DNA from 3 places in the Silvania sp. genome. Region 3 is predicted to be linked to each of the others. Evidence: predicted binding sites of a transcription regulator. Region 3 holds the regulator's gene; each other region holds the start of a gene.
The links. Region 3 encodes PhoB, which activates phosphate uptake and scavenging genes when phosphate is short. Its sites were predicted from a motif close to CTGTCATAAAACTGNCNNAT; they were not measured.
Positions count from the first base shown of each region.

Region 1: kdgR (DNA-binding transcriptional regulator KdgR) is a predicted target of PhoB. The motif match lies at 6,361-6,380, and genes of this name have one in related genera.
Region 2: uvrB (excinuclease ABC subunit UvrB) is a predicted target of PhoB. The motif match lies at 7,602-7,621, and genes of this name have one in related genera.

Region 1 covers NZ_JBOGBT010000075.1:43,329-53,774, forward strand. The annotation lists gene rlmA (23S rRNA (guanine(745)-N(1))-methyltransferase) at 1-614, opposite strand, end outside; gene ftsI (peptidoglycan glycosyltransferase FtsI) at 678-2,396, opposite strand; gene cspE (transcription antiterminator/RNA stability regulator CspE) at 2,614-2,823, opposite strand; partial or broken gene ACRDD5_RS14480 (DUF2627 domain-containing protein) at 2,836-2,980, opposite strand; gene ACRDD5_RS14485 (MBL fold metallo-hydrolase) at 3,506-4,495, opposite strand; gene ACRDD5_RS14490 (YebO family protein) at 4,514-4,804, opposite strand; gene mgrB (PhoP/PhoQ regulator MgrB) at 4,879-5,022, opposite strand; gene ACRDD5_RS14500 (YobH family protein) at 5,183-5,422, shown strand; gene kdgR (DNA-binding transcriptional regulator KdgR) at 5,478-6,269, opposite strand; gene ACRDD5_RS14510 (MFS transporter) at 6,447-7,820, shown strand; gene htpX (protease HtpX) at 7,866-8,747, opposite strand; gene prc (carboxy terminal-processing peptidase) at 8,941-10,446, opposite strand, start outside.
Region 2 covers NZ_JBOGBT010000036.1:43,851-54,296, forward strand. The annotation lists gene hutH (histidine ammonia-lyase) at 1-868, shown strand, start outside; gene ACRDD5_RS07335 (kinase inhibitor) at 906-1,382, opposite strand; gene bioA (adenosylmethionine--8-amino-7-oxononanoate transaminase) at 1,440-2,747, opposite strand; gene bioB (biotin synthase BioB) at 2,817-3,857, shown strand; gene bioF (8-amino-7-oxononanoate synthase) at 3,854-5,011, shown strand; gene bioC (malonyl-ACP O-methyltransferase BioC) at 4,995-5,750, shown strand; gene bioD (dethiobiotin synthase) at 5,743-6,447, shown strand; gene ACRDD5_RS07365 (ABC transporter ATP-binding protein) at 6,407-7,132, opposite strand; gene uvrB (excinuclease ABC subunit UvrB) at 7,874-9,889, shown strand.
Region 3 covers NZ_JBOGBT010000044.1:54,744-65,189, reverse strand. The annotation lists partial or broken gene ACRDD5_RS09560 (AAA family ATPase) at 1-620, opposite strand, end outside; gene sbcD (exonuclease subunit SbcD) at 617-1,822, opposite strand; gene phoB (phosphate response regulator transcription factor PhoB) at 2,017-2,706, shown strand; gene phoR (phosphate regulon sensor histidine kinase PhoR) at 2,728-4,023, shown strand; gene brnQ (branched-chain amino acid transporter carrier protein BrnQ) at 4,432-5,751, shown strand; gene proY (proline-specific permease ProY) at 5,831-7,204, shown strand; gene malZ (maltodextrin glucosidase) at 7,336-9,153, shown strand; gene ACRDD5_RS09525 (peroxiredoxin C) at 9,207-9,809, opposite strand; gene acpH (ACP phosphodiesterase) at 9,937-10,446, opposite strand, start outside.

The DNA of each region.
Region 1 (10,446 bases), on a different contig from region 3:
TCAGAATGCGGGGCATGCAGCAGAACTTCACTGTAAATCAGCCCTTTTAGCTCCATTAAGTGACGCGGACCCGGCGTTACGGTAATCACCCAGCCCCCCTCTTTCACTACCCGCGCCAGCTCTTCGCCTTTACAGGGGGCATAAATACGGATCACCGCATCCATACTGCTCTGCTCAAACGGCAGGCGATGGCTGGATGCCACGCAGAATGTCACCTGAGAATAGCGTTTGGCGGCGGCACGGATCGCCGATTTAGAGACATCCAGGCCAAACGTGATGGCACCCTTCTCTTCGGCGGTACGGGCAAACGCGGCGGTGTAATACCCTTCCCCACAGCCAATGTCCAGAATCGATGAGGCGCCGTCAGGCAGGATCTCTTCCAGCTTGCTGGCAACCGCGTCGCGCAGGGGCTGATAGTGCCCGGCATCGAGAAACGCTCTGCGCGCCTGCATCATCTCCGCGCTGTCGCCTGGATCGCGGGACCGCTTATGCTGAACCGGCAGCAGATTGACATACCCCTCTTTCGCCATATCGTAGCGATGCCCCTGCGGGCAGGCGTAGCTTTTATCCATATGCGCCAGCGGCGCGTGGCAAAGAGGACAGCAGAATGTCATGGGAACTCCGGGCAATCATAAAGGGCGAAAGTGTACCGCTAATCGTCCCGCTATAAAACGACCTTAGCGCATAACGATAAGATGGCTTGAATCTGCCGGTAACCCATCCGGTTTTATGTTCTCAATGCGCAAAACGTCACCCATGATTTGACTAAATACCGGCGCCGACACCGCCCCGCCGTAATAAGCTCCGTTTTGCGGATCGTTGATCACCACCGCGAGCGCAAACACCGGGCGGCTGGCCGGGGCTACGCCAGCGGTATAGGCCACATATTTGTCGACATACTGGCCACCGTCGTCAATTTTCTTCGCAGTACCGGTTTTGACCGCCACCCGGTAGTCACGCACCGCAGCTTTGATCCCGCCGCCGCCGGGTAGCGCCACGCTTTCCATCATATGCTCGACTTGATGCACAATCTCTTCCGGCATGACTCGGGTACCGAGGACGGGTGGATCGATGCGGGTTATCGACAATGGCCGTTCGATCCCGTAGCTGCCGATGGTGGCGTAGACATGAGCCAGCTGCAGCGGGGTAGCCATCAGGCCGTAACCAAACGCGAATGTCGCCCGATCCAACTGACTCCAGAATTTTCGCGTTGGCAGCAGACCGCTGCTTTCACCGGTTAACCCCAGCCCAGTGGTGCGACCAAAGCCAAACGCGTGATAAGTATCCAGCAGACGCTGAATCGGCATCGCCAGCGACAGACGAGATACCCCGGTGTCGCTCGATTTTTGCAGAATGCCGGTGAGAGTCAGCTCGGGATAATAGCCGACATCGCGGATGCGGTGCCCGGCCAGGGTATAGGGATGGGTATCGATGACACTGTCCGGCTGGACCAGATTTTGCTGTAGGGCGGTCATCAGTACCAGTGGTTTGACGGTAGAGCCCGGCTCAAAGGTGTCGCTGATGGCCCGGTTACGGAAGTCATTCAATGTCGCACCTTCGCGATTATTGGGGTTGAAGTCCGGGAAGCTCGCCATCGCCAGGATCTCTCCGGTCTGAATGTTAATCAGCACCGCCGCGCCCGACTCTGCTTTATTCCATGCGACGGCGTTATCCAGCGCATCTTCGGTGAGCGTTTGCAGCCGCTTATCGATACTGAGTTGGATGTTGTGCGCCGGTACCGGCGGGACTTCGGTGATATTTTCCACCACGTGGCCGTAGCGATCCTCACGCACTCGCCGCAGACCCGGTTTGCCGGTTAGTTGGGAATTAAAGCTTTTTTCAATCCCTTCTATACCCTGGCCGTCAATGTTGGTGAAGCCAATCAGATTGGCCGCCACGTGCCCGGCCGGGTAAAAGCGTCGGGATTCATCGCGCAGGCTGATGCCCGGTAAATGCAGCTTATCGATCCAGTGGGCCTGTGTGGGATCCACCTGACGCGCCAGGTAGATAAACCTGCCATGGGGATTGCTGTTAATGCGTGCGGCCAGGTCCGAAAGCGACAGGTGCAGCGCGCTGGCTAATGCCTGCCAGCGATAGTCAGAACCCACGCCGCCTTTTCCCAGCACCGTTTTTGGATCGGCCCACACCGCCTGCACCGGTACGCTGACGGCCAGTGCGTTCCCCTCGCGGTCAACGATCATCCCTCTTGGGGCATCGATCGCCACTTCACGCAGGGAGCGCATATCTTCCTGCTTTACCAGCGGGTCTGGATTAATGATCTGCAGCCAGGCGACGCGTCCCAGCAGGAACACCAGACTCCCCAGAATGGCCAGACAGAGAAGTGCAAAACGTAACGGGGTGAAGTTTGAGGCGGGATGGGCGGGTTTCTTTTTCACCAGTGCTCCAGGGCTAGTTAACAACGCACTGATTTAACGGGAAAAATGGCTGGTAGGGGCAAAAACAATGCTAATAACCTCGCAGCTTTGCAACAAATTGCTAACTGGAGCGCATGTGGTAACACTTTGAAAAAGACGCATTAAAAAGCCCCGCATTTGCGAGGCTTTATCTCTGCAACTGAAGCGTCGGAACGATTCAGAGTTGGCAGGTGTCCGATCAGATAGCGGTTACGTTAACAGCAGCCGGACCTTTCTGGCCGTCCTGAATTTCGAACTCAACGTTCTGGCCTTCAGCCAGAGTTTTGAAGCCGTTACCCTGGATTGCAGAGAAATGTACGAATACATCTTTGCTGCCGTCAGCAGGAGTAATGAAGCCAAAACCTTTAGACTCGTTGAACCACTTAACTTGACCTTTAATCTTTGCCATTTGCAAAATTCCTTAGAATGTTTTCTTAGCCCGCAGGCATTCACTGAGATAAAACTGAGACATTACTGCATGAGGCACTAATATAAGGTTCGGCAGAGAAGCGGTATTCAACGACAACGTGTTTACTCAGGACTTCTTTACTGAAAATGCCACACATAAACAGAACTGTACCTCGTTTGACCTAAGCCGTGTTATCACATACTACTTAAATAATGGCAAGCCATTTTTAAACATGTCTCGATCAGTCGCACAAATTCTGAGACTGATCTGCCACAATCTGCACAAATACGCACGTTCTGTGTATACCGTACCAGAAGGCAGCGCAACCCGCCTCAGCCAGCGTAGCCGCTGTAATCAAAGACTTTTTTACCATAGCTCAATATGTTCAAGTCGTCCAGCAAGGTGAAAAAGTTCCCTTCCGGGGTTATTTCAGTTAGTACTTTTTATGACATGTTATTCTGAATTGATCGCAACGCTAAGCAATGGTTGCACCGAGAAAACATTGTATATCGCTTCGCTTGTGCAACTTATATACACCGCTGTTGTATTTATCGCCATGCACCAAAATAATGATATTTTTATGAACCTGCATCAAAAAAAGGCAAGCAAAACGTTTCGATTAAAATAATGTATGACTGTCGTCGACTTAATACAGAATATTCAATAACCCGGCGCTGAGTTGTTATAAGGATAAATATTGACCGATCTTCAGGATGTGAAAGCGACTGTTATCCGGTGCCACATCCTGTAACGCCTGGCTTAGCTCGTTAACCGGCTCGTCAAGCGACTCATCTGCCAGCTCAAACACCCCCCAATGAACCGGAATAGCCAGCGGCATGCCCAGTTGCTGCCAGAGGGCGACGGCCGACTGCGGATCCATATGATTAAGTGACATGAACCAACGTGGTGCATAAGCCCCCACAGGTAAGGCAACCGTATCGAGCTTTCCCAGACGTTCCGGAATAGTGAGCAGCTCCGGGGAGTAGCCGGTATCACCGCTAAACCAGAAGCGCTGGTTTTTCCCTTCCATTACCCAACCACACCACAGGGCGCGATTACGATCCCACGGGCGGCGCATGCTCCAGTGTTGGGCAGGCACAGCGGTAAACGTCAGGCCTTCAAAAACGTAGCTTTGCCACCAGTCCAGCTCAACAACATGCTTTGCGCCACGACGACGGCACCAGTCGCCGAGCCCTAGCGGTACAAAAAAGGTGAGCTGCGGGAAGCGCTTTATCAGCTGGCGCACCGTGGCGTTATCCAGATGATCGTAATGATTATGGGAAATCACCAGCGCATCCAGCGGGGGAAGTGCGGCCACCGACATCACGGAAGGGGTTTTTCGCTGCGGCCCGGCAAAGGGTAAAGGGGATGCGCGATGGGAAAAAACGGGATCCGTCAGAATATAGCGACCAGCAAGGCGCAGTAGCAGACTGGCGTGTCCCAGCCACCAGACACCGTCTTCCGCTTCGCTGTTCAGCGTAACCGGTTGCCACCACTGGCTGATAAAATGATCGTAGCCTTGAGAAGGCGGTTTGGGCAACCCGGCGGCTTTACGCGCTTTACGCCAGCGTTCGACATCGCCAGGTTGATGAGCAGGGGCATCGGCATTGCGAAAACCCTGCGGAGTATGGTGTGCAAGGGAGGAATTATACCAGGGATTTCTCCAGGCCATGTTCTCCTCCCGGTCTGCTTAGCGCTCAGCCACCAGACGAATAAAATCATCGTCTTGATTGCTTGCCGCTTCTTCTGCCACTTTCGGCGCCTCTTTTACTTCCGGTTCGTTGGCATCGCACAGGCGACGCAGCAGCGCGTTCTGACGCTTTTGCAACTCCACCAGCGTTTCCAGTAGTTCAATCTGCTCGTTGGTACGGGAACTGGCACGGTTAACAAAAAACCACGCGACCAGACCTGCCAGCAGCAAGACAAACGAAACAACCAGTGATGCCACACTCAACATCCCGGCATTCAGTAACTCACCCATTTCACCCCCTCAATAAAAGCGCTCATCTTACCACTCGCATTCAGGAAGGAAATCATTTGCGCGAAAAATGACGCTTACCAGGGGATAAACTTATTAACAGAACAGATACCGCTAAAAAACTGTACATCCTGGTCGCACATCACGTTAAGGGTCTGTGTCCAGAGCACCACGCAGGCAATCAACACCACAGCCAGGATAATCCAGCGTATTTTTTTCACTCCACTCTCCGTCCTCTAACCTCATGTTTCCAGGTTATCATGGGCAACTTAAACCACGGCTAACCGTAATGCGAACACGTTGCTTTCGGAATCATACACTTGTTTAAGTGACTGTATCGATTACGCTAAGCGGCAGTCATATAAAAACTATGAGGCCATAATGCGCTTTTTTATTCGCACACTGATTGTTATAGCACTCGTCTGGACTGGTTTGCTGCTTGCAGGCTACGGGGTGCTGATTGGCAGCAAAGAGAATGCCGCCGGACTGGGGATCCAGTGCCAGTATCTCACCGCGAGGGGGATTAGCACGGCGCAGTACATTCATTCCGACAGCGGAATTATCGGACTCTCCCGCTGCCCGCTGCTGCGTAAGAGCGAGATGGTGGTCGATAACGGTTAACCGGATGCATAAAAAACGCCGCCATCAAGGCGGCGTTTTTCATTGCTGGTCTCAATCAGAACGGATAGTCGTTATAACCCATCTGTTCAGAAATCTTCCGTGCCGCCGTATGCAGCATTGCCACATACTCATGCAGATGCTCTTCAGAGAAGCGCAGCGTCGGGAAGGAGATGCTCAGACCGGCGATCACTACTCCAAAGCGGTCGAATACCGGTACGCCAATGCAGCGTAAGCCTTCTTCCTGCTCCTGGTTATCTTCGCCGTAACCTTGCGTACGCACCTGATCCAGAACCTGCAGCAGCTCTTCCGTGCTGGTGATGGTCCGGTCAGTGCTGCGCTTATACTCAACGCCTTCGAGGATTTGCTTCACCTCTTCACGGTCGCGCCACGCCAGCAATACTTTACCGATAGCGGTACTGTACAGCGGGTTACGACGACCAATGCGGGAGTACATACGCAGGTTGTACATGGAGTCGATTTTATGGATGTAGACTATGCTGTCTTCATCCAGCGCGCCCAGGTGAACGGTCTCTTTCGTCAGGCGAGAGAGTTCACGCATCTGAATATCCGCGCTACGAATAAGATCGACATTCTGCAGCGCGCGTGCGCCCAGCTCGAACAGTTTCAGGGTCAGCGAGTATTTTTCTGACTCACCTTCCTGTGCGACATAGCCCAGTGACTTCATGGTCTGCAAAAAGCGATAAACAGTGCTTTTCGACATCATCACACGCTGTGACAGCTCGGTAATACCAATTTCGCGCTCTTCTCCAAGCGCCTGCAGGATGCCAAACACCTTCAACACAGAAGAAACAGAATCTGGTTGTTTATCCAAATCTGCGATTGCCATTCATCACCTCAACCCAAGTGTTTTATAAAATTCAGAACCGGTTTTTATTATAAATTCGTCGCCGCCTTGCTGCAAACGATCCTGGCTCACCTGGTTACAAATCTGCGACATATAACCAAAATAACGGTGCTAAACTCACTATCCTCATAATAATCACCATAATGCTAATTAATTCCCATGACGATAACCCCTTCAGATGGACTGCCGTTGCCCCAGCGGTATGGCGCAATTTTTACGATTATTATCGGTATTTCGATGGCCGTACTGGATGGCGCGATCGCCAACGTCGCCCTGCCGACCATCGCCAGCGATCTCAACGCCTCCCCTGCCAGCTCTATCTGGGTTGTTAACGCCTACCAGATAGCGATTGTTATCTCGCTGCTGTCGTTCTCTTTTCTCGGCGATATGTTTGGCTATCGCCGGGTATACCAGTGCGGGCTGGTGGTGTTTACGCTGACATCCCTGTTTTGCGCCCTTTCGGACACGCTGCACCTGCTGACGCTGGCGCGTATTGCTCAAGGTTTTGGCGGCGCAGCGCTGATGAGCGTTAATACCGCATTGATTCGGCTTATCTATCCCCAACGCCAGCTGGGACGCGGGATGGGGATAAACTCGTTTATTGTCGCCGTGTCATCTGCGGCGGGACCGACGATAGCAGCGGCGATCCTCTCCGTTGCCTCCTGGCAGTGGCTGTTTTTGATCAACGTCCCGCTGGGTATCATCGCCCTACTGTTCGCCCTGCGCTATCTGCCGGCTAACGGGGTCAAAAGCAATATGCCGAAGTTCGATCTGCCAAGCGCGGTGATGAATGCCCTCACCTTTGGCCTGCTGATCACCGCCCTGAGCGGCTTTGCTCAGGGTCAGTCGCTGACGCTGATTGGCGCAGAAATCGTGGCCTTGCTGATCGTAGGCTTCTTTTTCGTGCGTCGCCAGTTGGCGCTGCCGGTGCCGCTGCTGCCGGTGGATCTGCTGCGCATTCCGCTCTTTTCTCTCTCCATCGGCACCTCGATCTGTTCTTTTTGCGCGCAGATGCTGGCTATGGTGTCGCTGCCCTTTTTCCTGCAAAGCGTGATTGGCCGCTCTGAAGTGGAAACCGGCCTGCTGTTAACGCCCTGGCCGCTGGCGACTATGGTGATGGCGCCGCTGGCGGGCTATTTGATTGGCCGGGTGCATGCAGGATTGTTAGGCACGCTGGGAATGGGGGTAATGGCCGTCGGTCTGTTTGCGCTGGCCCTGCTGCCGGCCGCCCCTCACGATCTGGATATCATCTGGCGGATGGTGCTCTGCGGGGCCGGTTTTGGCCTGTTCCAGTCCCCCAATAACCATACGATTATCACCGCAGCCCCCCGCCATCGCAGCGGTGGCGCCAGCGGCATGCTGGGTACCGCCCGACTGCTGGGGCAAAGTACCGGTGCGGCGCTGGTGGCGTTAATGTTCAACCTGTTCGGCCAGGGCGGCACCCACGTGGCGCTGTATACGGCCGGAGCGCTGGCGACCGTCGCCGCGATTATCAGCGGCCTACGGGTCACGCAGCCACAGACACAGGCATAAAAAAAGCGCGTCATTCGACGCGCTTTTCCTTTTTAACCTGCCGGATTACTTCAGGTATTCCCCGTTGCGCAGCGCTTCAATACGCTTATCCAGCGGCGGGTGAGACATAAACAGCTCGCTCAACGACTTCGATTTACCGTTAATGCAAAACGCCATCATGCTGGACGCCTCCTGCGGCTCGTAGCTGGTTTTCAGGCGCTGCAGGGCGGCAATCATCTTCTCGCGGCCCACCAGTTTTGCGGAACCTGCATCCGCGTGAAACTCGCGGTGACGAGAGAACCACATGGTGATGATGCTTGCCAGAATACCAAACAGCAGTTCCAGTACCATGGAGACGGCAAAGTAGATCATCGGGTTGCCGTTGCTGGATTCGCCCTCTTCACGGTCGCCGCCCATAAATCCGGCCGCGATCTGCGCCAGAATACGGGAGATAAAGATCACGAAGGTGTTCACAACACCCTGGATCAGAGTCATGGTGACCATATCGCCGTTAGCAATATGGCTGATTTCATGGGCAATAACGGCTTCCGCTTCGTCACGACTCATATTCTGTAACAGCCCGGTACTGACCGCTACCAGAGAGGCATCGCGGCGTGCACCGGTCGCAAACGCGTTAATATCCGGTGCGTGATAGATAGCAACCTGCGGCATCGCAATCCCCGCCTGGCGGGACTGGTTCGCCACGGTGGTCATCAGCCAATGTTCCATATCATTACGCGGCTGCTCAATAACCTCGCCACCCACGGATTTCAGCGCCATCCATTTGGACATCAGCAGCGAGATAAAGGAACCGCCGAAACCAAACAGCAACGCCATAATTAACAGGCCGGAAATGCTGCTTGACTGAATTCCTGTCAGGCTAAGCACCAGCCCGAAAACCACCATGACCGCAAGGTTGGTGAGCAGGAAAAGCCCGATTCGCATCATAATTTTCTTTTAACCTCAGTTTAACAAAACGCATATTACGATTACCCACATCGTATGGGTATTCGGCGTATTTTCAAGGTTTGGCGGGGTGTAAGTCACCAGAAAGACACAACTTTACACTTTCAGATCACTGGCTGACGGCAGGATGCGGTTAACAAAAAAACAGGCACAATTTCTTGTGCCTGTTGGAGGACTATTTTGCCGGTGCAGGGTCGCTGGCAGGATGATCTTTTTCAAGTTTCGCCAGGTCAATGGCGATTTTGACCGTCTCATCGAGATACGGATCGGGTTCCTGATAATCCTTCGGCAGATCGTCGAGCTTTTTCAGCTCTGGCTTGCCTTCGCGCTTGAAGCGGTCGTTGATGCGCGCCAGGCGCGTAGCATCATCTTCGTCATTCTCTTTCAGACGCTGAGCGTAATTCAGAGAGACGATATTGCGCTTCGCTTTCAGGGCATTGAAACGGGCAATGTCCTTCGCGATGTACTGGAACTCAGGATCCTTCGCGATACGCTCATCGTGCTGTTTGAGCAATGCCGGACCAAACTGGCTGATATCACCCGATTTGACGTAGGTGGCAGCATTAATGCTGTCCCACGGCAGGGCGTTATCTTCGAATTTCTCGCCGGTTTCCGTCTCTTCATTGCCGGTCGGCATGATGATATCCGGGGTCACACCTTTACGCTGGGTACTGCCGCCATTCACGCGATAGAACTTCTGAATGGTGTATTGTACCGAGCCCAGCGCAGGCCATTCCGGACGCAGCATCTGGTCGTAAATACGGTTCAGGGAGCGGTACTGCTGCACCGTGCCTTTACCGAAGGTAGGTTCACCGACCACCAGCGCGCGGCTGTAATCCTGCATCGCAGCGGCAAAGATCTCCGATGCCGAGGCGCTGAAGCGATCGACCAGCACCACCAGCGGACCTTTGTAGTACACCACGCCATCAGTATCGGCATCTTCACGCACTTTACCGTTGTTGTCGCGCACCTGCACAACCGGACCGGACGGAATAAACAGACCGGAAAGCGATACCGCTTCGGTCAGTGCGCCGCCGCCGTTCGTGCGCAGATCGATGATCACGCTCTTCACGTTCTGTTTTTCCAGCTTCTGCAGCTGGACTTTGACGTCGTCCGTCAGACCAACGTAGAAGCCAGGAATATCCAGCACGCCGACTTTATCTTTACCGACGGTTTTCACCGACATTTTCACCGCGCGATCTTCCAGACGGATGCGCTCACGGGTCAGGGTAACGATACGGGTTTTGGTGCCTTTACCGGCAGGCAGAACTTCCAGGCGAACTTTGCTGCCTTTCGGCCCTTTAATCAGAGCAACCACGTCATCCAGTCGCCAGCCGATCACATCCACCATGTTCTGCCCGGTCTGACCCACGCCCACAATGCGATCGCCTACGCTTATCGCCTTGCTTTTGGCTGCCGGGCCACCGGCGACCATAGAGTTGATCACGGTGTAGTCGTCATCCATCTGCAGTACGGCACCAATCCCTTCCAGAGAAAGACTCATCTCCGTATTGAACTGTTCCGTGTTGCGCGGGGACAGATAGTTGGTGTGCGGATCGATTTCGTGCGCGAAGGCCGTCATCGCCAGCGAGAACACATCTTCACTGTTGGTCTGCGCCAGGCGACGAATGGCAAATTTGTAGCGGCGGGTCAGCGTTTCGCGGATCTCTTTCTCATCTTT
Region 2 (10,446 bases), on a different contig from region 3:
GGCGGTGGTCTGCGGGGCGCTCACGACCGAAGCGGTGCTTGGCTCCCGTCGTCCGTTCGATGCCCGTATTCATGAAGTGCGCGGGCAGCGCGGGCAGATCGACGCCGCGGCGCTGTACCGCCATGTCCTGACCGAAACCAGCGCCATTGCTGAATCACATCACAACTGCGACAAAGTGCAGGATCCGTACTCCCTGCGCTGTCAGCCGCAGGTGATGGGGGCCTGCCTGACGCAGCTGCGCCAGGCAGCAGACGTGCTGCTGGTGGAATCCAATGCGGTTTCTGATAACCCGCTGGTGTTTGCGGCAGAAAATGAAGTGGTTTCCGGGGGCAACTTCCATGCTGAGCCGGTGGCGATGGCGGCGGATAATCTGGCGCTGGCGATTGCTGAAATCGGTGCTCTGTCCGAACGGCGCATTGCGTTGATGATGGATAAACACATGTCGCAGCTGCCGCCGTTCCTGGTGCGCAACGGCGGGGTGAACTCCGGCTTTATGATTGCCCAGGTGACCGCAGCCGCGCTGGCAAGCGAGAATAAAGCCCTGTCGCATCCGCACAGCGTCGACAGCCTGCCAACATCGGCGAACCAGGAAGACCATGTCTCGATGGCACCCGCGGCGGGCCGTCGCCTGTGGGAGATGGCGGGCAATACCCGTGGCGTGCTGGCGGTCGAGTGGCTGGCGGCGTGTCAGGGCGCGGATCTGCGCGACGGTCTGACCTCAAGCCCGCTGCTGGAGCAGGCGCGTCATACGCTGCGCGAACAGGTGGCGCATTATGATGATGACCGCTTCTTTGCCCCGGATATCGATGCGGCAATCGGCTTGCTGGATCAGGGCAGCCTGGTGGGATTGTTACCGGCCTTCCTGTAAAAAAATACCCGGCGAGCGCGGCTTGCCGGGTCTGTTTCTAGCTGTACAACGCGGTTATCGACGCGCTGCCCAGGGTGTGGAAATGGACGTTAAAACCCACCATCGCGCCGCTCGCCCCTTCATCGACCTCAATTCTGTCAACGTCCAGCGCGTGCACTGTGAAGATATAACGGTGGGTATCGCCTTTCGGTGGTGCCGCGCCGCCATAGCCCGCTTTGCCAAAATCGGTTCGGGTTTGTACCGCGCCATCCGGCAGTTCGACCAGCGATGAACCCGAGCCCTGCGGCAGCACGCGGGTATCGGCGGGCAGGTTGGCGACAATCCAGTGCCACCAGCCGGAGCCGGTAGGCGCGTCCGGGTCGTAGCAGGTCACAACAAAGCTTTTGGTGCCGGAGGGCACCTCGTCCCACGCCAGATGCGGAGAGATGTTATCCCCCTCGTACCCCATGCCGTTGAACACGTGGCGCGCCGGGAGTTTATCCCCGTCGCGCAGATCCTGACTGAAGAGTCGCATACTGTTTCTCCGTAATAAGTCCTGCAAAAAGTGTACTCCATAACGGAAGACGCGGGCTTAAATCACAAAGTGTTCAGGATGATTCACCGCGTTTACAACCGCGGCGGTCAGCTTGCTGAGCTGCTCGGGGCTTATCAGATACGGCGGCATCAGATAGATCAGCTTACCAAACGGACGCACCCATACGCCGCGTGCCACAAAGAAGCGCTGCAGCGCGGCCATATTCACCGGATGACGGGTTTCAACCACCCCGATGGCTCCCAGCACCCGCACGTCCGCGACATACTCAGATTCACGCGCTGCCGCCAGATCCTGCGTCAGCTGGGCTTCGATGGCGGCAACCTGAGTCTGCCACTCGCCGCTTTCGAGGATGGCCAGGCTTTCGCTGGCCACCGCACAGGCCAGCGGGTTGCCCATAAACGTTGGGCCGTGCATAAAGCAGCCCGCCTCGCCGTTGCTGATGGTCTCTGCTACCCGGCGGGTGGTGAGGGTCGCGGACAGCGTCATGGTGCCGCCGGTCAGGGCTTTACCGAGGCACAGAATGTCCGGGGTGATGCCCGCATGCTCGCAGGCGAACAGCTTGCCGGTACGGCCAAAGCCGGTGGCAATCTCGTCGGCAATCAACAGGATCCCTTCCCGGTCGCACATCTTACGGATGCGCTTGAGCCACTCAGGATGGTACATTCGCATGCCGCCCGCACCCTGCACGATGGGTTCGAGGATCACTGCCGCAATCTCGTGACGATGGGCGGCCATCAGGCGGGCGAAGCCGACCATATCCGTTTCATCCCACGCGCCGTCGAAGCGGCTCAGCGGGGTCGGGGCAAACAGGTTTTCCGGCAGGTAGCCCTTCCACAGGCTGTGCATTGAGTTGTCGGGATCGCACACCGACATCGCGCCAAAGGTGTCGCCGTGGTAGCCGTTGCGGAAGGTGAGAAAACGCTGGCGGCTCTCACCCTTGGCGTGCCAGTACTGCAGCGCCATTTTCATCGCCACTTCTACCGCCACCGAGCCGGAATCGGCAAGGAATACGCACTCCAGCGCCTCGGGGGTCATGGCCACCAGACGACGGCAGAGATCCACCGCAGGAGGATGGGTGATCCCGCCAAACATCACGTGCGACATGCGGTCAATCTGCGCTTTCATCGCTGCGTTGAGCCGCGGATGGTTGTAGCCGTGAATGGTCGCCCACCACGAGGACATACCGTCCACCAGCTGTTCGCCGCTGGCCAACGTCAGCTCGCAGCCCTGCGCCCCGGTGACCGGATAAACGGGCAGGGGCTGGCTCATGGAGGTGTAAGGGTGCCAGATGTGGCGCTGATCGAAAGCGAGATCGTCCGTTGTCATAATCGACTTGTAAACCATTTTGAAAACATTTAGGTTTACGAGTATAAACCGAACCCATCCTGAACTAAACCCTTTTGGAGACGCCCCATGGCTCACCAGACACGCTGGTCAATGTCGCAAGTCACTGCATTATTCGAAAAACCTCTGCTGGAACTGCTGTTTGAAGCCCAGCAGGTGCACCGTCAGCACTTCGATCCGCAGCACGTCCAGGTCAGCACCTTGCTGTCAATCAAGACCGGGGCCTGCCCGGAAGACTGCAAATATTGCCCGCAGAGCGCGCGCTACAAAACCGGCCTCGAATCCGAGCGTCTGATGGAAGTGGAGCAGGTGCTCGACTCGGCCCGCCAGGCGAAAAATGCCGGATCGACCCGTTTCTGCATGGGTGCGGCGTGGAAAAACCCGCACGAGCGCGACATGCCGTATCTTGAGCAGATGGTGCAGGGCGTTAAAGCTATGGGCCTCGAAGCCTGTATGACCCTCGGCACGCTGGACGACGATCAGGCCCAGCGCCTGGCCTCGGCGGGTCTGGACTACTACAACCACAACCTCGACACCTCGCCGGAATTCTACGGCAACATTATCACCACCCGTACCTATCAGGAGCGTCTGGATACGCTGGGTAAAGTGCGCGATGCGGGCATCAAAGTATGCTCGGGTGGGATTGTGGGCTTAGGCGAAACGGTCACCGATCGCGCGGGCCTGCTGCTGCAGCTGGCAAACTTGCCCACCCCACCGGAGAGTGTGCCGATCAACATGCTGGTGAAGGTGAAGGGCACTCCGCTGGCGGACAACGACGACGTCGACGCCTTTGATTTTATCCGCACCATTGCGGTGGCACGCGTGATGATGCCGACCTCTTTCGTGCGCCTCTCCGCCGGGCGTGAGCAGATGAACGAGCAGACTCAGGCGATGTGCTTTATGGCCGGGGCCAACTCTATTTTCTATGGCTGCAAACTGCTGACCACCCCGAACCCGGAAGAGGACAAAGACGTCCAGCTGTTCCGCAAGCTGGGGCTTAACCCGCAGCAGACGGCGGTGCAGACCGGTGATAACGAGCAGCAGCACCAGCTCGAACAGCAGCTTTTTAACGCCGATACCGACCAGTTCTACAACGCGGCGACGGTATGACCTGGCAGCAACGCATTGATGCCGCCCTCGACGCGCGCCGGGCGGCAGATGCCCTGCGCGTGCGCACCACGGTGGCGAACGGTGCCGGGCGCTTTCTGACCCGTGGGCAGCAGCGTTACGCGAATTTCTCCAGCAATGACTATCTGGGCTTAAGCCAGCATCCCGACGTTGTCCGCGCCTGGCAGCAGGGCGCGGAGCAGTATGGCGTGGGCAGCGGCGGCTCCGGCCACGTCAGCGGCTACACCACCGCCCATCAGGCGCTGGAAGACCATCTGGCGGGCTGGCTCGGCTATGATCGCGCGCTGCTGTTTATCTCCGGCTTTGCCGCCAACCAGGCCCTGATTGCCGCGCTGACCGGCAAAGACGATCGCATCGTCGCTGACCGCTTAAGCCATGCTTCGCTGCTGGAAGCCGCCAGTCATAGCCCGGCTCAGCTCAGGCGCTTTGCCCATAACGATGCCGCCCAGCTTGCCGCACTGCTGGATAAACCCTGCGAAGGACAGCAGCTGGTGGTCACCGAAGGGATTTTCAGCATGGACGGCGACAGCGCCCCGCTGGGGGAACTTCATACGGCGGCGCAGCGTAACGCCAGCTGGCTGCTGGTGGACGATGCTCACGGGATCGGCGTCACCGGGCCAGAGGGGCGCGGCACCGCCGCCAGCCTGGGGGTAAAACCCGAGATGCTGGTGGTGACTTTTGGCAAAGGGGTGGGCGTCAGCGGGGCTGCGGTGCTGTGCAGCGCGTCGGTTGCTGACTACCTGCTGCAGTTTGCCCGCCATCTGATCTACAGCACCAGCATGCCGCCTGCCCAGGCAGTGGCCTTGCTGGCGGCGTTTAACGTGATTCGCAGCGATGACGGCGACGACCGGCGTCAGCGGCTGGCCTCCCTCATCGGCCAGTTCCGCGCGGGCGTCAGCGGACTGCCGCTGCAAATCACCGCCTCGCAGAGCGCCATTCAGCCGCTGATCGTCGGTGAAAACGATCGCGCTCTGCAGATGGCGAATACCCTCAGACAGCAGGGGATCTGGGTGACCGCCATTCGTCCGCCAACCGTTCCGATGGGCACCGCCCGCCTGCGCCTGACCCTGACTGCGGCGCATCAACCGGCCGATATCACCGCGTTACTGGAGGCGCTGCATGCCGCAAGTGAATAAACAGGCCATTGCCGCCGCATTTGGCCGGGCGGCGCAAAGCTATTCTCGCCACGACGGGCTGCAGCGGCAAAGCGCCGAAGGACTGCGGTCGCTGTTGGCTGAGGATGATTTTGCCCGCGTGCTGGATGCGGGCTGCGGGCCGGGTGGCAACAGCCTCGCGTGGCGTAACGCCGGGAGCCATGTGGTGGCGATGGATATCTCTGCCCAGATGCTGGATCAGGCGCGCAATCACCAGGTGGCGGATGATTACCTGCTGGCGGATATCGAAGCCATTCCGCTGGCCGACAGCCAGTTCGACCTGGTCTGGAGTCATCTGGCGGTGCAGTGGTGCGCCAGCCTGCCGCAGGCGCTGGCGGAGCTGTACCGGGTAGCGCAGCCGGGCGGTAAGGTCGCATTTACCACGCTGCTGAGCGGCTCGCTGCCGGAGCTGAATCAGGCCTGGCGAGCAGTCGATACCCAGCCGCATGTGAACCGTTTTCTGACCGGGCAGCAGGTGACCGATGCCTTGTCCGGCTGGCGCTACCGCTGTGTTATTCAGACCGTGACCCTGCTGTTCGACGATGCGCTGAGCGCGATGCGTTCGTTGAAAGGCATTGGCGCCACCCATCTGCATGGCGGGCGGGGCGATAAGCCGTTAACGCGCGGCCAGCTACAGCAGCTGGCGCTGGCCTGGCCGCAGCAGGCGGGGCAATTCCCGCTCTCTTACCAACTCTTTCATGGGATAATTGAACGTGACTGAACGTTATTTTGTGACCGGCACCGACACCGAGGTCGGTAAAACCGTCGCCAGCAGCGCACTGCTGCAGGCAGCAAATGCTCTGGGTCTGAAAACCGCGGGCTACAAGCCGGTGGCCTCGGGCAGTGAAATGACGCCCGAGGGGCTACGCAACAGCGACGCGCTGGCGCTCCTGCGCAACAGCAGCGTGGCGCTGAGCTATCAGGCGGTGAATCCCTACACCTTCGCCGAGCCGACCTCGCCGCATATCATCAGCGCCGACGAGCAGCGCCCGATTGCGTTTAGCACCCTTTCCGCAGGGCTGCGGGCGCTGGAAAGCCGTGCTGACTGGGTGCTGGTAGAGGGCGCGGGCGGCTGGTTTACGCCGCTGTCAGAGGAGCTGACCTTCGCCGACTGGGCGATTGCCGAGCACCTGCCGGTGATCCTGGTGGTGGGGGTGAAGCTGGGCTGTATCAATCATGCAATGCTGACCGCGCAGGCGATCCGCCAGGCGGGGCTGCCGCTGGTGGGCTGGGTGGCGAATGTCGTGGTGGCGCCTGGCAAACGCCACGCAGAATACATGGCGACGCTCAGACGCGTGCTGGCGGCACCGCTGCTGGGTGAAATTCCGTGGCTGGGCGACGATGCCGATACCACGGCGGTGGGGCGCTACCTCACGCTTAACCCGCTGGTGACGCCGTCCCCATCCAGTGTTCAATAAGCGGATCGTTAAGCTCGCTTACATGGCCCTGGGCCACGCTACGCCCGCGCCAGAGCAGGCAAAAGCGCTCCGCCACCCGGCGAATCAACCCCAGCTGCTGCTCGGCCAGTAGCACCGACAGCCCCAGCTCGCGGGTAAGCCTGGCCAGCAGCATTGCCAGCCTGGCGGTCAACAGCGGGTCGGGGCCGCGGCTGGGCTCGTCCAGAATCAGCAGGCGCGGGCGGGTGACCAGCGCGTTAGCCAGCGCCAGCTGATACTGCAGGTCATCGCTGATGCCCGACGCGCGCCGCTGGCGCAGCGGGTAAAGCTCAGGAAAGAACTCAAAAATATCGCTGTTCATCGACCCACTCGTCTCGCCTTTTGCCCGCCTCGCGATGTGCAGATTCTCCTCTACGGTGAGTTGAGAAAAGATCCGCCGATCCTGTGAAACATAGCCAATTCCCGGGCCTGTGCGCGCCTCTGAGCCGCCGGACAGCAGAGGGAAGGGCGATGCCCCGGCTTCGTGCCAGACCATGGTGCCGCTGGCAATAGGCAGCAGGCCCGCGATGCAGTTCATCAGCGTGGTTTTCCCCATTCCGGGCAGACCGACGATGCCGGTGCAGACGCCGGGAGGAAGGTCGAGGTCAACATTCCACAGCGTGTGTTGATTTCCGTAATACTGGTTAATAGCGCGCAGGCTCAGCATGGTGTTGCTCCTTTTCGGGTAACAGACATCCTGTGTTGCAAGACCCTTGCCACCGTCCTGAAAGTGGCAGTTAAAGGCTGTTTTTTCGGAATACACCTGAAAGTCAGGGGGAGGGTTAACAGAATAATGCACTGTGTCAGTGCCAGACGGGCGGGTTTGGTGCAGCTCTCTCAACAGGAAAATGTGACTAAGATCGCATCACTTTGTTATCCTCATTACAGCGGTCAAATGCCAAAAATAGCTAATAAATATTTTTTACCGTCGCGCTGTGCGGAAAAACCGGGAATTAGCCGAGTCACGAGTGGCATGGGCTGGAAGCAGTTATCCACTATTCCTGTGGATAACCATGTGCATTAGAGTTAGAAAACACAAGGTAAGCGAGAGAAGACGCGGCCTGCGCCTGAATTGCTGCGAAACGCGTCTTTTGAAAATACTTATTAAATATCAATGCGTTAAATAAAATCAATCACTGTCATCAAACTGTCAAGTGGACCGGCAAAAGTGAAGCGGAACGGCTTGACAAATGTTAAAAATGGAAAAGTTCTGGGGATAACCGTACCGCTGTGGAATTTTATCTGGTCACCGCCGAAATTTTGCGCAGCTTTGCGCGTTTCATGCCGTAAGCCGCAGTAATATGGGTGTATGATACTGTAATTTCATCCAGTATAAATTACTGGCAAAAATAGCCATCGAGAGTAAAATTACTCACCTGCCGTATAAACCATCATCAGGTCGTCGTTCATGAGTAAACCGTTCAAACTGAATTCCGCTTTCCGTCCTTCCGGCGATCAGCCTGAAGCGATTCGCCGCCTGAAAGAAGGGCTGGAGGATGGACTCGCACACCAGACACTGCTGGGGGTGACCGGTTCGGGTAAAACCTTTACCGTCGCCAACGTTATCGCCGATTTGCAACGGCCGACCATGGTGCTGGCACCTAATAAAACGCTGGCGGCGCAGCTCTACGGCGAGATGAAAGAGTTTTTCCCGGATAACGCGGTGGAGTACTTTGTCTCCTACTACGACTACTATCAGCCGGAAGCCTACGTTCCCAGCTCCGATACCTTTATCGAAAAAGACGCCTCGGTGAACGAGCATATCGAGCAGATGCGTCTGTCGGCGACCAAAGCGCTGCTGGAACGTCGCGACGTGGTGGTGGTAGCCTCCGTTTCAGCTATCTACGGGCTGGGCGATCCTGACCTCTACCTGAAGATGATGCTGCACCTGACTCAGGGGATGATTATCGATCAGCGCGCCATCGTGCGTCGGCTGGCCGAGCTGCAGTACACCCGCAACGATCAGGCGTTCCAGCGCGGGACGTTCCGCGTGCGCGGCGAAGTGATCGACGTCTTCCCGGCCGAATCCGATGACGTCGCGCTGCGCATCGAACTGTTTGACGAAGAGGTGGAGCGGCTGTCGCTGTTCGATCCGCTGACGGGTCATATCGAGTCGACCATTCAGCGCTACACCATCTACCCGAAAACGCACTACGTCACTCCGCGCGAGCGCATCGTGCAGGCGATGGAAGATATCAAGGTCGAACTGGCGGATCGACGTAAGAATCTGCTGGAAAATAACAAGCTGCTGGAAGAGCAGCGCCTCAGTCAGCGCACCCAGTTTGATCTCGAGATGATGAACGAGCTGGGCTACTGCTCGGGTATCGAAAACTACTCCCGCTATCTCTCGGGCCGCGGTCCCGGCGAGGCACCTCCGACGCTGTTTGACTACCTTCCGGCCGACGGCCTGCTGGTGATCGACGAATCGCACGTCACCGTGCCGCAAATCGGCGGCATGTACCGTGGCGACCGCGCGCGCAAAGAGACGCTGGTGGAGTACGGCTTCCGCCTGCCGTCCGCGCTGGATAACCGACCGATGAAGTTTGAAGAGTTTGAGGCGCTGGTGCCGCAAACCATCTATGTGTCGGCGACGCCGGGCAACTACGAGCTGGAGAAATCGGGCGACGACGTGGTGGACCAGGTAGTGCGTCCGACCGGTCTGCTGGATCCGATTATTGAGGTGCGCCCGGTGGCGACGCAGGTGGACGACCTGCTCTCGGAGATCCGCATTCGGGCGGCGATCAACGAGCGTGTGCTGGTTACCACTCTCACCAAACGCATGGCTGAAGACCTGACCGAGTACCTCGAAGAGCACGGTGAGCGGGTGCGTTACCTGCACTCGGATATCGATACCGTCGAGCGCATGGAGATCATCCGCGATTTGCGCCTTGGCGAGTTCGACGTGCTGGTGGGCATCAACCTGCTGCGTGAAGGGCTGGATATGCCGGAAGTCTCGCTGGTGGCGATTCTGGATGCCGATAAAGAGGGCTTCCTGCGCTCTGAGCGTTCGCTTATTCAGACCATTGGGCGTGCCGCGCGAAACATCAACGGCAAAGCGATTCTCTACGGCGACAGAATTACTGCCTCAATGGCCAAAGCGATCGGTGAGACCGAGCGGCGTCGTGAGAAGCAACAGCAGTACAACGAAGAGCACGGCATCACACCGCAGGGTCTGAACAAGAAGGTGGTGGATATCCTGGCGCTGGGGCAGAACATCGCCAAAACCAAGGCGAAAGGTCGCGGCAAATCACGCTCACCGGTTGAGGCCGATACCATTGTGCTGACGCCAAAAGCGCTGCAGCAGAAAATCCACGAACTGGAAGGACAGATGATGCAGCATGCCCAGAATCTGGAGTTCGAGGAGGCGGCGCAGATCCGCGACCAGCTGCATCAGCTGCGCGATCTGTTTATTGCGGCATCGTAAATTCTGCTTACGAAGCCCCCTTTACCCACGGTATAGGGGGCTTTTTTTTACAAGGGCGTATGTGTAGGCAAACGCAGAATAATTTTTATTACGTTCTAATATTCTTTTTTTAAATTGATTGGGTATTTTTCATTTGTTATTAAAATACAATTATCAATTACATCCAGTGTCCAAATTCGGACTAAATAATTTGAAGTGTTTTTTATGCTGTAATCTTTCTTCCGCGCAAGAAAATAAATATCCCCTCCCGCCTGTCTCTGTAAGGGTTACACACAATAATATAAGGAATATCTTATGGGTAAAAACGTAACAGCAACGACGTAAAATATGTTGTTGTAAATTTATGTTACATATTTTTATTTCCTTCCGCCTTTGTGACATTTTTATACTCGTTTTATCAGGCTCTTATTCGAAATTATATAGGGGCCTATAAATACTACGTCATGCTTGCTGATAAATGGAATGCGCTCGCTTTTGACCCCGGATAGTGATTTACGCCGTATGGCGTAAGCAGGGATGTTGTTCTGGCAACCAAGCCATTCTTATTAATTTCTCGC
Region 3 (10,446 bases):
GCCTGTGCCTGGCGCATCTCCAGTTCGCTACGCGCCGCTTTGTGTTTTTCAAATACCATCGCGGAAATCTGACCGTAGATTTCGGTCCCGGTTAGCTCTTCCAGCAGCTCGGCGCGGTCGCTGGCTTTGGCATTGAGGAAGGCGGCAAACTGGCCCTGGGAGAGCAGCATGGAACGGGTAAAACGGCCGTAGTCCAGTCCGGTCAGGGCGGCGGTCTGTTCGAGCTTATCGGTCACTTTATCGGCCAGAATTTTACCGTCTTCGCAGCGTGCCAGCTCTACGCGCGGGGCCTGTAAGTTGCCGTCCGGCTGATTGCGGGCCCGGTTCTGGCTCCAGAAGGCGCGATAGGCGATGCCTTTAACCTCAAATTCGACTTCTGCCAGGCATTCGGCCGTGTCACGGGTCATCAGATCGTTTTGCGTTTGCGATACTTTTTGCAGGCGCGGCGTCTCATGGTACAGCGCCAGACAGATGGCATCGAGAAGGGTGGTTTTCCCCGCGCCGGTCGCGCCGGTAATGGCGAACAGGCCGTTGCTGGCAAAGGGCTCAGCGGTAAAGTCGATTTTCCATTCGCCCTTCAGGGAGTTGAGATTTTTTAGCCGCAGGCTCAGGATTTTCATGCGCGTTCGTCCTCATCATTGAGCGCGTGCAGCGCATGGGTAAATAGCTCGTTGAGGCGGGTGCGTCGTCCGTCGTCGATCTCCTCCTGTGCCAGCCTTCGCTCGAATACCTCTTCGACGTTGAGTTCGCTGAGCGTTTCGCGCTGTGCGCTCAGCAGGATTTTCTCGCGCTGTTCACGGCTGCGGCGCACCAACAGGACGTCGACAGGCAGGTCCTCAGTGATGGTCTGGATTTTCCTCTGCACATCATGTAGATAGCCGTCGGTAGTGATCTCAATGTCCAGCCACACCGGTGGACTTTGTTCACGATCGCGCCACTGCTCCAGCTGGGCGGTGATGGCGGTGAGATCGCCTTTCAGCACCGCCAGCGGCTGAGTGACCGGAACCGGCAGCGTCTCGACGCTGATCAGCTTTCCTGCGTCAAAACTCACCAGATGTACGCTCTTATGCTTGCCCGTTTCGTCGAAGCTGAGCGAGATCGGTGAGCCGCAGTAACGGATGTGCTCGCAGCCGCCAATCATCTGGGCGCGATGGATGTGCCCCAGTGCGATGTAGTCGGCAGGGGGGAAGTTCTGCGCCGGGAAAGCATCCAGCGTGCCAATATAGATGTCACGCACCGCGTCACTTTTACTGGCACCGACGGTAGTGAGATGCCCGGTGGCGATAATGGGCAGCGGCGCGTCACCGCGCAATTCGCAGGCGTCAGTATACTGTTGGGCATAATAGTTGGTGATGGCCTGCAGCAGATGCTGCTGTTTCTCTTGTCCGGAGAGTCCCGCCTGGCTTTGCACCACATCGCGTGGGCGTAAAAAGGGGATGGGGCACAGCACGGCGCCCGGGGTGCCGTCGCGTTTGTTCAGCAGCTGCGGCGCGTGTCCGGCGCTGGCGACCACGGTGGTGTTGAGAAAGGCCAGGATTTCGCGGGATTCATTGAGCGTAGCCACGGAATCATGATTGCCGGCCACAATCACCAGATGGCAGCCGGTTTGTTGGAGGTTGACCACGAAACGGTTATATAGCTCGCGCGCATAGCTCGGTGGCGATCCGGTATCGAAAATATCCCCAGCCACCAGGATGGCATCCACCTGCTGCGACTGCGCTGTCTCAAGCAGCCAGTTGAGGAACGCTTCATGTTCGGCGGCGCGGCTTTTGCTGTAGAAATTTTGTCCCAGATGCCAGTCCGAGGTGTGAAGTATGCGCATAACAGTTCCGTGGCAAAATAAGATGAAGCGGATTATAAGCTTTCATGGCGAGGAAGATAACCGCAGTGTTTTGGCCTGTCATAAAACAACGGCTTGCCGTACTCTACGGTCATCTTTTTCATAAATCTGTCATAAATCTGACGCATAATGACGCCGTATTACAAACGTGTAACCTCAATAAGACAGGGCAAAGTATGGCGAGACGTATTCTGGTCGTAGAAGATGAAGCACCTATTCGTGAAATGGTCTGCTTCGTGCTCGAACAAAATGGCTTTCAACCCGTAGAAGCCGAAGATTACGACAGCGCGGTGAATCAGCTCAACGAACCCTGGCCCGATCTGATCCTGCTTGACTGGATGTTGCCCGGCGGTTCTGGCCTGCAGTTCATCAAGCATATGAAACGTGAAGCATTAACCCGTGATATCCCGGTTGTGATGTTAACGGCGCGCGGTGAAGAGGAAGATCGCGTTCGCGGTCTGGAGACCGGCGCGGATGATTACATCACCAAACCTTTTTCCCCGAAAGAGCTGGTGGCGCGCATCAAAGCCGTCATGCGCCGAATTTCACCGATGGCGGTGGAAGAGGTGATTGAGATGCAGGGGTTGAGCCTCGACCCGACATCCCATCGGGTGATGACCGGTGAAAACCCGCTTGATATGGGGCCGACAGAATTTAAGCTGTTGCACTTCTTTATGACTCACCCTGAACGCGTTTATAGCCGCGAGCAACTGCTGAATAACGTCTGGGGAACCAACGTGTATGTGGAAGACCGCACGGTGGATGTGCATATCCGCCGTTTGCGCAAAGCCCTGGAAACCAGCGGTCACGATCGTATGGTACAGACCGTCCGCGGCACGGGTTATCGCTTCTCAACCCGTTTCTGAACAATGACAGGAGTGTGACGCGTGCTGGAACGTCTGTCATGGAAAAGGTTGTGTTTTGAGCTGCTGTTATGCTGTATTCCGGCCCTGATCCTCGGGGCCATTTTCGGTTATTGGTCCTGGTTCCTGCTGGCCGCAGTGACCGGGCTGCTGGTCTGGCATTTCTGGAATTTACTCCGTCTCTCCTGGTGGCTGTGGGTTGACAGAAGTATGACCCCTCCGCCGGGGAGCGGAAGCTGGGAACCCTTGTTGTATGGTTTGCACCAGATGCAGATGCGTAATAAAAAGCGCCGACGCGAGCTGGGGAGCCTGATCAAACGCTTTCGCAGCGGGGCCGAATCGCTGCCGGATGCGGTGGTCCTCACCACCGAAGAAGGGACGATGTTCTGGTGTAACGGGCTGGCGCAGCAGCTGCTTGGCCTGCGCTGGCCGGATGATAATGGACAGAACATTCTCAACCTGCTGCGTTACCCCGAGTTCACCCAGTATCTGAAAAAACGCGACTTTACCCGCCCGCATAATTTAGTGCTGAATAACGGCCGTCATCTGGAGATCCGCGTGATGCCCTACAGCGACCAGCAGTGGCTGATGGTGGCGCGCGATGTCACCCAGATGCACCAGCTGGAAGGGGCGCGCCGCAACTTCTTTGCTAACGTCAGCCATGAGCTACGCACCCCGCTCACCGTGCTGCAGGGCTATCTGGAGATGATGCAGGAGCAGACGCTGGAAGGGGCACCGCGGGAAAAAGCGCTGCATACCATGCGTGAGCAAACCCAGAGGATGGAAGGGCTGGTGCGCCAGTTACTGACCCTTTCCCGTATTGAAGGGTCACCTACGCTGGCGCTGAATGAAACCATCGATGTGCCGATGATGCTGCGGATGCTGGAGCGTGAGGCGCAAACGTTGAGTCAGCAGCAGCATCAGCTGACCTTCGAGGTGGACAGCACCCTCAACGTGCGCGGCAGTACCGATGAGCTGCGCAGCGCTATCTCGAACCTGGTCTATAACGCCGTGAATCACACCCCGCCCGGGACCCACATCACCGTGCGCTGGCAGCGTGTCCCGACAGGGGCGGAGTTCAGCGTCGAGGATAACGGCCCGGGTATCGGCCCGGAGCATATTCCTCGCCTTACCGAACGGTTTTACCGGGTGGATAAGGCGCGCTCACGCCAGACCGGGGGCAGCGGCCTGGGGCTGGCAATTGTGAAGCATGCCATCAATCATCATGACAGCCGCCTCGATATCACCAGTACGCCGGGTAAGAGCACGCGTTTCAGCTTTGTGCTCCCGGAACGTTTAATTGCCAATAAAACCCCCTGATAGCCCGCGTGTCATCGGAGGTTGCCACAGGCCAGCGTAAGCTGGCCTGTTTACTTTCCAGCCAGGCGAAGCGCGGATAAATTTTATCCGCCTGTTGCTTTTTTGTTCGCATGATTAGCCATGAGTTTTTCTTATACATGGCGGATTATGCCATCCTGAAGTTTCAGGGTGGCATATTATTCTGGTTTTGCGATCCCATATTGCCTTTAAACGTTATAAGCGTTTAAATTGCCCCCCTGATATCGTCGGACAGACTGTATTTGCGTGGTAAATCGAAAAAATATTCCTGACCACGCCGGTAGGGGAGCATTTCCCGCTGAGATTGCACATTTTTTCCGCTGTTTTGTTCCGCAAGGGATAGCGAAAAATTCAACGTTTTCAACACAACACCACAGGCAGTAAGGTTCTATGACCCATCAACTGAAATCGCGCGACATCATCGCGCTGGGCTTTATGACATTTGCGCTGTTCGTTGGCGCAGGCAACATCATCTTCCCGCCGATGGTTGGCTTGCAGGCAGGTGAACACGTCTGGACTGCGGCACTTGGCTTTCTGATCACCGCCGTGGGTCTGCCGGTGCTGACCGTGGTGGCGCTGGCGAAAGTCGGCGGCGGCGTCGACAGCCTGAGCGCGCCGATCGGCAAAGTGGCCGGGGTGATGCTGGCCGTGGTCTGCTATCTGGCGATTGGGCCGCTGTTCGCGACCCCGCGTACCGCCACCGTCTCCTTTGAAGTGGGGATTGCTCCGCTGACCGGTGAAGGCCCGCTGCCGCTGTTTATCTACAGCCTGGTCTACTTCGCTATCGTGATTCTGGTGTCGCTCTATCCGGGCAAACTGCTGGATACCGTGGGCAACTTCCTCGCGCCGCTGAAAATTCTGGCACTGGTGGTGCTGGCCGTAGCAGCCATCATCTGGCCTGCCGGCCCGCTGAGCAGCGCAACCGAAGCCTATCAAAACGCCGCCTTCTCTAACGGTTTTGTGAATGGCTACCTGACCATGGATACGCTGGGCGCGATGGCGTTCGGTATCGTGATTGTGAATGCGGCGCGTTCCCGCGGTGTAACCGAAGCTCGTCTGCTGACGCGCTATACCGTCTGGGCGGGTCTGATGGCGGGTGCCGGTCTGGCGCTGCTCTATCTGGCGCTGTTCCGTCTGGGTTCCGACAGCAGCGTGCTGGTTGACCAGGGCGCTAACGGTGCGGCTATTCTGCATGCCTACGTTCAGCATACCTTTGGCGGTGCGGGCAGCATGATGCTGGCCATCCTGATCTTCCTGGCCTGTCTGGTGACGGCGGTGGGTCTGACCTGCGCCTGTGCTGAGTTCTTTGCGCAGTATGTTCCGCTGTCTTATCGCACGCTGGTATTTATCCTGGGCGGCTTCTCCATGGCGGTGTCGAACCTGGGGCTGAGCCATCTGATTCAGGTGTCGATTCCGGTTCTGACCACCATCTATCCGCCGTGTATCGTGTTGGTCGTGCTGAGCTTTACCCGCGGCTGGTGGAATAATTCCTCGCGAATTATCGCGCCGGCGATGTTTATCAGTCTGCTTTTTGGTATCCTTGACGGCATTAAGGCATCGGCTATCAGCGCTATGCTGCCCGCCTGGACACAGCGTCTGCCGCTGTCCGAACAGGGGCTGGCGTGGTTGATGCCTACCGTTGTTGCACTGGTACTGGCAATTATCTGGGATCGTGCTGCAGGGCGTCAGGTTACTTCTAACGCGCATTAATCAACGGCTGAATGTTTAACCACGGGGCGTAATGCCCCGTGGTTTTTTGTTTTTTTTAGTCTGAAATGGCATGACACAAATGGAAAGCACTAACACACTCAAGCGTGGATTGAGCGCTCGCCACATCCGCTTTATGGCGCTGGGTTCTGCAATCGGTACCGGTCTTTTTTATGGCTCGGCAGATGCCATTAAAATGGCCGGTCCCAGCGTTCTGCTGGCCTACCTTATTGGCGGCGTCGCAGCCTACATCATCATGCGTGCGTTGGGGGAGATGTCGGTTCATAACCCGTCGGCCAGCTCCTTCTCGCGCTATGCACAAGAAAACCTTGGCCCGCTGGCGGGCTACATCACCGGCTGGACTTACTGCTTTGAGATCCTGATCGTGGCGATTGCCGACGTGACGGCCTTCGGCATTTACATGGGGGTCTGGTTCCCGACGGTGCCGCACTGGATTTGGGTACTGTCGGTAGTGCTGATCATCTGCGCTATTAACCTGATGAGCGTGAAGGTGTTTGGCGAGCTGGAGTTCTGGTTCTCCTTCTTCAAAGTCGCCACCATTATCATCATGATTGCCGCCGGTATCGGGATCATCATCTGGGGGATTGGCAACGGCGGGGAACCGACCGGCATCCACAATCTCTGGAGCAACGGCGGCTTCTTCAGCAACGGCTGGATCGGGATGGTGATGTCGCTGCAGATGGTGATGTTTGCCTACGGTGGGATCGAAATCATCGGCATTACCGCCGGTGAAGCGAAAGACCCGCAGAAATCCATTCCGCGCGCCATCAACTCGGTGCCGATGCGTATTCTGATCTTCTACGTGGGCACGCTGTTTGTGATCATGTCCATCTATCCGTGGAATCAGGTAGGCACCAACGGCAGCCCGTTTGTGCTCACCTTCCAGCATCTGGGGATCACCTTTGCCGCCAGCATCCTCAACTTTGTGGTGCTGACCGCTTCGCTTTCCGCGATTAACGCCGACGTCTTTGGCGTCGGGCGTATGCTGCATGGCATGGCGGAGCAGGGCAGTGCGCCGAAAGTGTTCGCTAAAACGTCCACCCGTGGTACGCCGTGGGTGACGGTGATGGTGATGACCGTGGCGCTGCTGCTGTCGGTGTACCTCAACTACATCATGCCGGAGAACGTCTTCCTGGTGATCGCCTCGCTGGCGACCTTCGCCACCGTCTGGGTGTGGATCATGATTTTGATGTCGCAGATTGGCTTCCGCCGTCGTCTGTCGCCAGACGAGGTGAAAGCGCTGAAGTTTAAAGTGCCGGGCGGCGTGGCAACCACCGTCGTCGGCCTGATCTTTTTGGTCTTCATTATTGGCCTGATTGGCTATCACCCGGAAACCCGCATTTCGCTGTACGTGGGCTTTGCGTGGATTGCGCTGCTGCTGGTGGGCTGGGTGTTTAAACGCCGCCGCGAGCGTCAGTTAGCAGAAGTTCAGTAATCAGGATGCCCGGCAAACGCCGGGCATTTTTCTCCTCCCCCTTCCTCCTCCCTCAATAAACCTCTCCGTGAGGAGTGAACATCAACTACCCTGTGGCAAGGTGACCTCATTTCTGGGAAAGGGGATACAAGATGTTGAATGCCTGGCACCTACCGGTTGCCCCATTTATTAAGCAAAACAACGATAAGCTGGTCATTACGCTGTGGCTGACGGGTGAAAGCCTGCCTGAGCGGGTGACGCTGCGCGCTGAAGTCGATAATGAAGAGACCTCGCTGCCGATGCATAAGCAGCGCACGCAGCCGCAGCCAGGCGTAACCGCCTGGCGTGCGACGATTGATGTGACGCAGGGCCAGCCGCGCCGCCGCTACAGCTTTAAGATGCTGTGGCACAACCGCCAGCTGTGGTTCACCCCGCAGGGGTTTAGCCGTTTTCCGCCCGCGCGGCTGGAGCAGTTTGCCGTCGATTATCCTGACAACGGCCCGCTGTGGGTGGCCGATCAGGTGTTCTATCAGATCTTCCCGGACCGCTTTGCCCGCAGCCAGCGGCGCAATCCGCAGCAGGATCGGACCTATCATCACCACGCTGCTGGTCATGAGGTGATCTTCCGCGAATGGGATGATCCGGTGACGGCCCAGGCGGGCGGGTCGACGTTTTACGGCGGCGATCTCGACGGTATCAGCGAAAAGCTGCCGTACCTGAAACAACTCGGCGTCACGGCGCTCTATCTCAACCCGGTTTTTGCCGCCCCCAGCGTGCATAAATACGACACCGAAGATTATCGTCGCGTGGACGAGCAGTTTGGCGGTGACGTGGCGCTGCTGCGCCTGCGGGAAAATACCCGCAAGGAAGGGATGCGCTTGATTCTGGATGGGGTGTTTAACCACAGCGGCGATTCGCACGCCTGGTTTGACCGCCACAATCGTGCGACAGGCGGCGCCTGCCACAACCCGGAATCACCCCAGCGGGACTGGTACAGTTTTAACGACGAGGGTCGCGCCCTCGACTGGCTGGGCTACGCCAGCTTGCCGAAGCTGGATTACCAGTCACCGACGCTGGTGGATGAGATTTACGGCGGTGAGGACAGCATTGTGCGCCACTGGCTGAAAGCGCCGTGGAACATGGACGGCTGGCGGCTGGATGTGGTGCACATGCTCGGCGAGGCGGGCGGGGCGCGCAATAACCTCCAGCATGTGGCCGGGATCACCCGTTCGGCAAAGCAGGCCAATTCAGAGGCCTTCGTCTTTGGCGAGCACTTTGGTGATGCCCGCCAGTGGCTGCAGGCCGATGCGGAAGATTCGGCGATGAACTATCGCGGCTTTACCTTCCCGCTGTGGGGCTTCCTCGCCAATACCGATATTTCCTACGATCCGCAGCATATCGACGCTGAAACCTGCATGAAGTGGATGGATAACTACCGCGCCAGCCTCTCGCATCAGCAGCAACTGCGCATGTTTAATCAGCTCGACAGCCATGACACCGCGCGCTTTAAATCGCTGCTGGGTAAAGATGTGGCGCGACTGCCGCTGGCGATCGTCTGGCTGTTCAGCTGGCCTGGCGTGCCGTGCATCTATTACGGTGATGAGGTGGGGCTGGATGGCAATAACGATCCGTTCTGCCGCAAGACCTTCCCGTGGGATACCGAGAAGCAGGATCAGGGGCTGCTGTCGCTTTATCAGCGGCTAATAAAGTTGCGTAAGCAGAGCAAGGCGCTGCGCTACGGCGGGTGCCAGGTGCTGTACGCCCACGACAACGTGGTGGTGTTTATGCGCGTCTATAATCAGCAGCGGGTGCTGATTGCCATTAACCGGGGTGATGCCTGCGAAGTGGTGCTGGATGATTCGCCGCTGCTTAACGTTAAACAGTGGACGTTGAAAGAGGGGAAAGGCGTGGTGCAGGAGGGCGTGCTCTCATTACCGGCGATTTCTGCCTCGATCTGGTACGGCAGCTGAACGCGCAATAAAAAAGGCCCGCATCAGCGGGCCTTTCTCGTCAACGATGCCGATTACAGGCTGGTGACGTTCTCGGTCAGGTATTTCGCTACGCCTGCTGGAGAAGCAGCCATACCTTCTTTCCCTTTTTCCCACTGAGCCGGGCACACTTCACCGTGCTCTTCGTGGAACTGCAGCGCGTCAACCATACGCAGCATTTCGTCGATGTTACGACCCAGCGGCAGATCGTTCACGACCTGGTGACGCACGATACCGTTCGCGTCGATCAGGAAGGAGCCGCGCAGTGCCACGCCAGCGTCCGGATGTTCGATACCGTAAGCCTGCTGGATTTCACGTTTGATGTCCGCAACCATTGCGTATTTCACCGCACCGATGCCGCCGTTGTCGACAGGGGTGTTACGCCATGCGTTGTGTACAAACTCAGAGTCGAAGGAGACGCCAACCACTTCTACGCCACGCTTCTGGAATTCTTCGTAACGCTTGTCGAACGCGATCAGCTCAGACGGGCAAACGAAGGTAAAGTCCATCGGCCAGAAGAACAGAACGGTCGGTTTACCATTGGTGTGCTGCTTGAAGTTGAAGTTATCAACGATTTCACCGTTGCCCAGAACTGCTGCAGCTGTAAAATCCGGAGCCGGACGAGTTACCAGAACCATAAGATTCTCCTGTAATGACTAAGGTTATTTGGAACGCAACGCGGGCCAGTATAGAGAGTAATGGGGCAGGTGACAAAGAGGTGCTGACAATCGTTAAGTCAGTTTTTACCTATCGATCACACTTTGATTAAAGTTGTTTGTTTTTCGCCTGCGCCATCATGCGCGGGTAAAACTGCCAGAAGCGGGCCTCTAATGCGTCGTAGTGAGCGTCCAGATCCTGCCAGGAGTCGCGCAGGGCATCGAGGCGCGGGCGGCGGCTGGCCATTCCGTTCAGCACTCGCTGAATGAAATCCATCTCGCTGTAGCGTTCCAACCAGCGCTCGGACCACAGGTAGTCATTCAGATTGACAAAACGCGGCGGGGAGTCGGGCAGGATCATCGCCACCTGGGCGTGGGCGTAGCGCACAAACGCCGGCAGCGGCATCTCCGGCGACAGTTGTGCCCAGTGTCGTGATAAAAAATGATCCCACATGACGTCCAGCGTAATCGGTGCCACGCGGCGCGTTTCGGGGCGGAACCAGGCTTTCGCTTCTTTAACTTCGGGCAGATTGTCGGTCAGAACATCAATCCGCCGGTGCATAAAAATCCCCTCAACGACGTCTGCGGCGTAATCCTCGGCGGGATTGCCGCGTACGAA